Luteibacter rhizovicinus DSM 16549: one gene and its partner. The protein of the gene in region 1 binds, or shares a complex with, the protein of each later gene. Links are inferred from orthologs where the notes say so. Each region holds a gene or a part of one and is shown in the gene's direction. Other genes may lie near its edges.

The links. The genes of interacting proteins can lie anywhere in the genome.
Region 2: the proteins of BJI69_RS05905 (region 1) and dapF are in contact, whole or in part, in a solved structure (PDB 5YGU), measured with the Escherichia coli proteins. The link is inferred for Luteibacter rhizovicinus DSM 16549 from one-to-one orthologs.

The regions. Positions count from the first base shown.
Region 1 is NZ_CP017480.1:1,280,538-1,284,482, forward strand. Bases 765-3,601 are described here. They hold BJI69_RS05905 (RNA pyrophosphohydrolase), read left to right. Parts: upstream 765-1,830; coding sequence 1,831-2,373; downstream 2,374-3,601. Other genes in these bases: BJI69_RS23005 (LuxR family transcriptional regulator), read left to right, coding at 935-1,552; BJI69_RS05910 ((2Fe-2S)-binding protein), read left to right, coding at 2,448-2,651; bfr (bacterioferritin), read left to right, coding at 2,758-3,237; BJI69_RS05920 (DUF6776 family protein), read left to right, coding at 3,460-3,601. In the rest of the region: BJI69_RS05885 (phasin family protein), read right to left, coding at 1-285; 6-carboxytetrahydropterin synthase QueD, read right to left, coding at 373-735; more of BJI69_RS05920, read left to right, coding at 3,602-3,945. UniProt on the Escherichia coli protein: Master regulator of 5'-end-dependent mRNA decay.
Region 2 is NZ_CP017480.1:1,635,241-1,639,161, reverse strand. What follows is about bases 535-3,347. They hold dapF (diaminopimelate epimerase), read left to right. Parts: upstream 535-1,432; coding sequence 1,433-2,263; downstream 2,264-3,347. Other genes in these bases: BJI69_RS07430 (tyrosine recombinase XerC), read left to right, coding at 2,996-3,347; BJI69_RS07435 (DUF484 family protein), read left to right, coding at 2,313-2,999; lptM (LPS translocon maturation chaperone LptM), read left to right, coding at 1,212-1,427; BJI69_RS07450 (GNAT family N-acetyltransferase), read left to right, coding at 698-1,168. Outside these bases: BJI69_RS07455 (RimK family protein), read right to left, coding at 1-454; more of BJI69_RS07430, read left to right, coding at 3,348-3,874. UniProt on the Escherichia coli protein: Involved in the succinylase branch of the L-lysine biosynthesis and in the biosynthesis of the pentapeptide incorporated in the peptidoglycan moiety. Catalyzes the stereoinversion of LL-2,6-diaminopimelate (L,L-DAP) to meso-diaminopimelate (meso-DAP).

The DNA.
Region 1 (3,945 bases):
TGCCGTCTCTACGGCCACATCGAACATGTCGCCGGCGGCGGAGGCTGCGCGTTGCACGCCTTCACGCTGCAGATCCCCGCCACGCGCCATCAGCACGCGCACCGAGGCCTCATCCGTAGCCGACATGGCGTCCGCCATCAGGCCGCTCGCAGCGCGAGCATGGCCCTCGAGTGCCTGGAGGTGCAGATCGGCGACACGCTCCATGCCGCGCCAGGCCAGCGCCTGCGCGGCGGTAGCCTGTTCGACGAAACGGGCGAAATCGGCATAACCGCTTGCGTGTGACATCGATACGACCGTTGGGGAACGGGGAGGTGCGGGAGTGTAGACCCGTCTGCTGCAACGCGGCAACCGCGAATTCCTGCGTAGGCAGCTTTAGACCATGTCGGCGGAGAACTCGGCACCCGAGGTGCAGGTTTCATGGACGACGACCCGGGCCAGGCCAGGCACGTCGACACGAAGGCGCTCGAAGATCCAGCGCGCCAGGTTTTCGCTGGTGGGATTGTCCAGGCCGTCGATGTCGTTGAGGTAATGGTGATCGAGGCGATCGTAGAGCGGCTGGAAGCGCGCCTTGAGGTCGCCAAAGTCCATGACCCAGCCGAACACGGGATCGATGGGACCCTCTACGTGCAACTCCACGCGGAACGAATGCCCGTGCAGACGCGAGCATTTATGCCCTTCGGGCACATTCGGCAGCCGATGGGCCGCCTCGATATGGAACGTCTTGAAGATGCGCATCGGTTCGGGTCGCGAGAAGTGACCGTCTATTCTAACGTACAGTCACGTCGACGATTTCCGCCCATAGGCCTTCACGACCGGGTTCGCACTTTTACGGATGACGCGGACGATCCGGGCCGCTTTCATGGGATAAGCATTACGCTCAAAACGACACGCGCGGAGCCGGGGGCTCCGCAAGCCACATTTACCGGGAGGCTTCATGGGCCTTGGACGTGGTTTGCCCGACAGTGCGCCCCTGTGCGGACTGGCCGAGGAAGTACTTGCTGCCCTGCCCTGGCCCTGCGCCGTGTGGCAGCGCGACAGTGGGCGCGTGGTGATGATCAACGGCGCCTTCCTGAGCGAGTTCGGCATCGGTCGAGGCCGTGCCGGCCCGACATGGATCGACAACCACCTCGAGCCCGTCGGCGACACGGGAGACGTCATCTTCCGTGACAGGCAGGCCCCGGCGCGGCGCTTCCGGATGACGCGACAGGCCATCGACGCGAAGTCCGGTGCCTTTGAAGCCGTCTTCCTGATGCCGCTGGCCGACGACGAGCCGACCGCCGATGAGCCGGCGGCAAGCCCGCTGGCCTCGCTGCGTCCCGATGTCGGACTGACGCGACGCGAGTCCCAGGTGCTCGACGGAATCATGAACGGCAAGCTCAACAAGGTCATCGCAGGCGAGCTCAACATCAGCCCGAAGACCGTCGAACTGCACCGGGCCAATTTGATGGCCAAACTACGGGTGCATAACGTGATCGAGCTGGCGCGGGCCGTGCTGGATAACCCACCACGCGTCGACGATGTGGCCGAAACGGAGTCCCTGCGGGCGATCTGACGCCCGGAAAGCGAGCAAGAAAAAAGCCGCACCCTGGGGGGCGCGGCTTCTTCTTTTTCTGGTGGCTAGAGGCGGGCTCGAACCGCCGACCTCAGCATTATGAGTGCCGCGCTCTGACCAGCTGAGCTACCTAGCCGTGGAACCTGGTCGTTCGTGAGACGGGCTCACGAAGGCCGGGCAGTTTAATCGGGGCGAGCCCTCCGTTCAAGTAGCGCCTTGTACACGCTTCTCGCGGTGTGGTTGAATCGGGCGTATCGCGGCACGTTCGCGGAGGGCGGATGATCGACGCTGATGGCTATCGACCGAATGTGGGGATCGTTCTCCTCAATGGGGACGGCCGCCTGTTCTGGGCGCGTCGGGTGAACCGTGACGGCTGGCAGTTTCCGCAGGGAGGCATGCGCAGCGACGAGACCCCCCTGGAGGCGATGTACCGCGAGCTGGAGGAAGAAACCGGCCTGCACGCCCACCACGTCGAAGTGCTGGCCGAGACCCGGGGCTGGCTGCGCTACCGCCTGCCCAGCCGTTTTGTCCGCCACCACCAGCGCCCTACCTGCATCGGCCAGAAGCAGGTCTGGTTCCTGCTCCGGCTGACCGGCAGCGAGGACGCCCTGAAGCTCGATGCCTGCGAAAAGCCCGAGTTCGACTCCTGGCGCTGGGTGGATTTCTGGTACCCGGCCAATCATGTGGTGAACTTCAAGCGTCAGGTCTATGAGCGGGCCCTGCGCCAGTTCGCCCCGACGGTCGAGGTCACCTGCTCGGTCACGGTGGGCACCTGCCCCCAGCAAGCCGAGGCCTTGCGCCTGGCCCAGGGCGGCGAGTAGTCAGACCTGCCCTCGGGCCGCCTTCACATCTGTGTAGTTGACAATCGTTCGCATTCGTATTCGAATGCGCACCCATGTACATCTGCATGTGCAATGCCGTCACCGATCACGCCATCCGCCGCGCCGCGGCCGAGGGCGTGGAGTCGTTTGCCCAGCTCCAGGCCCGCACGGGTTGCTCGGATTGCTGCGGCGCCTGCGAACCGGAAGCCCGCCAGTGCCTGCGTGACGCCGTCGAGCAGACCCGGTCGGTCCTGACCTTCCTGCCGACACCCGCCTGAGCGCATTCGTAGCGTTTTCGCGGACGCGAACCGTCTTCATTCTCGTTTCGTCATGCCCTTTCGGCGCGACGTATAGTCGTGCCCTGAACAGTCAGGGAGACCCCTCATGAAGGGCGACGCAAAGGTCATCGAATTTCTCAACAAGGTGCTCTACAACGAGCTCGCCGCGATCAACCAGTACTTCCTGCATTACAGGATGTTCAAGGACTGGGGCTACAACGAACTCGCCAAACACGAGTACGAAGAGTCGATCGAGGAGATGAAGCACGCGGACAAGCTGATCGAGCGGATTCTCTTCCTCGACGGCCTGCCGAACCTTCAGCACCTGGGCAAGCTGCGCATCGGTGAGAACGTGGTCGAAGCCCTGCAGGGCGACCTCGATCTGGAGATGATCGCGACCAAGGACCTGCGTGAGGCGATCGCCTACAGCGAAGGCATCCACGATTTCGTCAGCCGCGACCTGTTCAAGTTCATCCTTGGCCAGGAAGAAGAGCACATCGACTGGCTCGAAACGCAGTTCAGCCTGATCTCGGACATCGGTCCGGAGCGGTACATGCTGAGCAAGGTGGGGAAGCTGTCGGATTGAGGTCCGCCTTTATCGACTGAAGAAAAAAGCCGCCGCGAGGCGGCTTTTTTTGTGGTGGTCGCGAGATTCTTTCGCCGATGAATCGACTCCCACATAGTGCGGCTGGTCCCAGTTTGGGGGGCTGTCGGTTGACCCTGGAGGGAGGGGCGGGCTATACCATCCGGCCTTCACGCCTCCTCCACGGAATCGCCCATGGCTTCCCGGCACCCGCCACGATTCGTCGTGCGCACCCTCGCCGACACGGTTCGCGAGGGCCGCAAGCGGGCGCTGCTGCTCGGCCTGTGGGCAGCCAGCCTGGTCGTCGTCGGACTCTTTGTCTGGATGCTGACCAGCCATGGGCCGGCCGCTGTCACCTCCCGGACGGGCGCTCGCGCGCTCGGCGAGGAAAACGAGGATTTGCGCCAACAGGTAGCCAACCTCCAGCGCGCCGACCAGGTCGCCGGCATCGCCGCAAAGGAACTCAAGCGAAACCTGGCCGAGCGCGACGAGGAAATCAGCGGCCTGCGCACCGACCTCGCGTTCTATTCGCGCCTCGTCGGCGGCAATGGCCAGCGCGACGGGCTGAAAGTCCAGGGTGCCCGCACCGAGCCGGTCAAGGGATCGCCCAACGCCTGGAACGTCGTGATCACGCTCACCCAGAACGCGCGGCGCGGCGAGGTGCTGAAGGGCAACCTCAGCGTGGCCGTCGAGGGCATCCAGGGCAGCAAG
Region 2 (3,921 bases), 350 kb from region 1 along the record:
GCCACACGCGATCGCGCTCGAATTCGATGCGCATCAGGGGGCAGGGGAACATCTCGAAGATCTGCCTCGCAAGATCCTGCAGGTCCTCGTAGGCCGTCTCGCCGAAGTAGACCAGCACGCCGAAATCGGTGGTGTCGCGACCTCCCGCCGGCAGGAAGTTGGCGAGTTTCTGGTTGAGGTCGTCGATATCCAGGCCGTAGAGCGAGCGGCGGCGCAGGTCGTTCACCGTGCGCACCGACGGAATCACCTTGTGCCCGCGCGCTTCGGCCAGCAGGGACACGTAGTAACCGGTGCCCAGGTACTTGTAGCTGCGGCACAGATTGACGACGTGCGTGCGCTCGTCGTCGCTCCCGACGGGCTCACGGAGGTAGTCCATGGCGCTGACGACATCGGTGGATGGGTAGTAGGAGCCCCAGTCCGAGGCTTTTTCCACGACGATGACGAGCCGGCTCATGAGACCTCGACAGACGACGAATACCTGCACTGCGACCCCACATGGAGCCGTTCGTTTCGTCGGTGGCGCAGTGTGGTCCTCCGGCGCCACGGCGCACAAGCGCCAGCGCTGAAGCCCGTTTAAACGAGTTCATGAAAAAGTCATTGATCAGCCCGGGCACGAGGTCTACAGTGCCGCGCTTGCCGATTCTCCCCGTCCGGCTCCGCAGCCGTCATCCCCCTCGCGCCGGAGTTTCCATAGCGCATGCGTCCACCCCCGGTAACCGCCGCGGTTCGCGTTCGTCGCGCCGAGGTCAGCGATCTCGACGATCTGGTCGCCCTCGAGGAATCGAGCTTCGCGCAGGACCGACTGAGCCGTGCCCAGTATCGCAAGCACCTCGACAGCGAGAGCGCCCTGGTGCTCGTTGCCAGTGCCAACCGTCGCCGCTTCCTCGGCACCGCGGTCGTCTTCTTCCGTAAGGGCAGCACGGTCGCCCGCCTGTATTCCATTGCCGCCAAGCCGCAGGCCCAGGGCAAGGGCGTGGGCTCCGCGCTGATCGAGGCTTCGGAAGAGACGGCGCGCTCGCGCGGCTGCCGTGCGCTCCGACTCGAGGTGCGCAAGGACAATGCCGTGGCCATTCGCCTGTATGAGCACCGTGGCTACCGGATCATCGGCGAGTACGCGCGCTACTACGCCGACGGCGCCGATGCCCTGCGCTTCGAAAAGCCGCTCTGAGCACGGCAGGGCTATACTGGCCGCCGTTTACGGGGAATCGCCCATGCGCCGACTGATCCTGCCGTTCGCCATCGCCGCTACCGCTGCCGCCGTGCTCTCCGCTTGCGGCCAGAAGGGCGACTTGTTCATGCCTCCGCCGCCGGCCCCCGGCACGACAGCCAGCCCGCAGGCGGCGCATCCGGCCACCGCTTCGACGGTCGAAGGCCCGGCCAAGGCCAGCAGCACCATCACCCCGTTCAACTCCGTCATTCACCAGTAACGACGATGCCCAATCGCTTTACCAAGATGCATGGGATCGGCAACGACTTCGTCATCGTGGACTGGCGCGAGGACGCGGGGCGGACGCCCAACGCGGCCCGCATCGCGGCCCTGGCCGATCGCCACACCGGCATCGGCTTCGACCAGCTGATCAGCATCGAGCCGGCACGCGATCCGTCCTGCGAGTTCTATTACGGCATCTGGAATGCGGACGGTTCGCCGTCGGGCCAGTGCGGTAATGGCGTTCGCTGCGTCGCTGCCTGGCTGTACCGCGACGGCGTGATCGAGCGCGACACCGACGTTCGCCTGGAAAGCCCGTCCGGCCCGGTCACGGTGCGGGTCCTCGACGAGAGCCGCGTCGTGGTCGACATGGGCGAGCCCGATTTCGATCCGGCCTCGCTGCCATTCGCCGCGTCCGCGCTGGCCGCCACGTATACCCTCGACGTCGTCGGCGAACGGATCACCTTCGGCGCCGTCTCGATGGGCAATCCGCATGCTGTCGTGTTCGACGACGACCTCGCCGATCCACGTATCGACCTGCTCGGCCCCGCGCTCACGGCCCATCCGGCCTTCCCGCTCGGCGTGAATGTCGGCTTCGCTCAACGCCTGGGGCCTGACCGGCTCCGTCTGCGCGTGCATGAACGCGGCAGCGGTTGGACCCGCGCCTGCGGCACCGGTGCCTGCGCCGCGGCCGCCGTGGCCCAGTCCCTCGGCATGGCTGCTCCGGTGGTGAACGTGGAACTGCCGGGCGGCACCTTGACGATCGAATGGCACGGTCCTGGCCACACACTGTGGATGACCGGCCCGGCCGCCTTTGTTTTCGAAGGCGAAGTGTGACGTTCGCGTGCGAACGGGGCACACTGACGACAAACAGGAAGCAAACCCCATGACCGACACCGCGATCGACGGCGACATCAAGCCAGCCACCGTGGCGTCCTACCTGCGGCGACACCCGGATTTCCTCGCCGACTACCCCGAGCTCGCCAACGCGCTCACCCTGCCAAGCAGCAACGGCCCGGCGGCGTCGCTCGCCGTGCACCAGTTGCGCGGCCTGCGTGAGAAGAATGCGGAGCTCGAGACACGGCTGAAGGAACTCGCCTCGATCGCCGGGGACAACGAGAAGCTGATGCGCCGTGTCCACGGGCTGATGCTGGCCTTGCTCAGCGCGAAGGACATCGAAGAGACCGTGCGCAGCGTGGTCCGCCGCCTCACCGAGGATTTCCAGTCCGAGCGGATTCGCCTGGTCTTCTTTGGCGACCTTGCCGGCCTGCCCGACGAGCCGTGGCTGCTTCGCGAGCCGCGCGGCAGCTCGGGCTTGCCCGAGTTCACTTCGTTTCTCGAGCACGCCGACCCCGTTGCCGGCCGACTCGCACCGGACAAGCTGCACCGTCTGTTCGGCAACGAAGCCCCGGATGTCCGTTCGGCGGCCCTGATGCGCGTGGGTCCCGACGCCTTGTTGGCGATCGGCAGCGCCGACGCCGACCGCTTCCATCCGGGTATGGGCACCCTGTTCCTGGACATGATTTCGACCACGGTCGGCTCGGCAATCGAACGGGCACGGAAGGCGGCGTGAGTCCACGCGAGGCCGTCGAGGCCTTCCTTCGGCACTTCGCTGCCGAACGTGCGCCGTCGGTCCACACGCTGGCGGCGTATCGCCGCGACCTGGAAAAGCTGCTCCGCTTCATGGAAGCCGACGGACTGGCGAGCTTCGATGCGCTCAGTCCGGATCGTCTACGCGGAATGATCGCCCGCGAACATCGAGGCGGCCTGCAGCCCAACAGCATCCAGCGCCTGCTTTCGGCCTGTCGCACCCTGTTCCGTTACCTCACCCGGGAGGGCCAGCTGGCCCACGACCCGGCCGCGGCGGTGCGTGGGCCGAAGGTGCGCCGCAAGCTGCCGCAGGTGCTGGACGCCGATGAGGCCAAGGAGCTGGTCGAGACCACGCTCGGCGGGACGCTGGCGCCGCGGGACTCCGCGATGATGGAACTGTTCTATTCCAGTGGCCTGCGTCTGTCCGAGCTCACCGGCCTGCACTGGGGCGACCTCGACCTGGAAGACGGTCAGGTGCGCGTGCTCGGCAAAGGCAGCAAGACGCGCATCCTGCCGGTCGGCCGCTTCGCCATCACGGCCCTGAAGGCACTCGCCGCGCTAGGCGGCGCGGGACCGGAGCAGCCCGTGTTCAAGGGCCGCGGCGGGGCACCGATCAGCGCCCGTGCGGTGCAGATGCGGCTGGCCAAGCTATCCAGCGGCCAGACCAAGCGGGTACATCCCCACATGCTCAGGCATACCTTCGCCAGCCACATGCTGGAGTCCTCCGGCGACTTGCGCTCGGTGCAGGAACTGCTCGGCCACGCCGACATCGCCACGACCCAGATTTACACCCACCTCGATTTCCAGCACCTGGCCAAGGTCTATGATGCTTCGCATCCAAGAGCGAAGCGAAAATAGGTACATGTGGGAGCCGATTCATCGGCGAATAATGAATAAACCCGCTG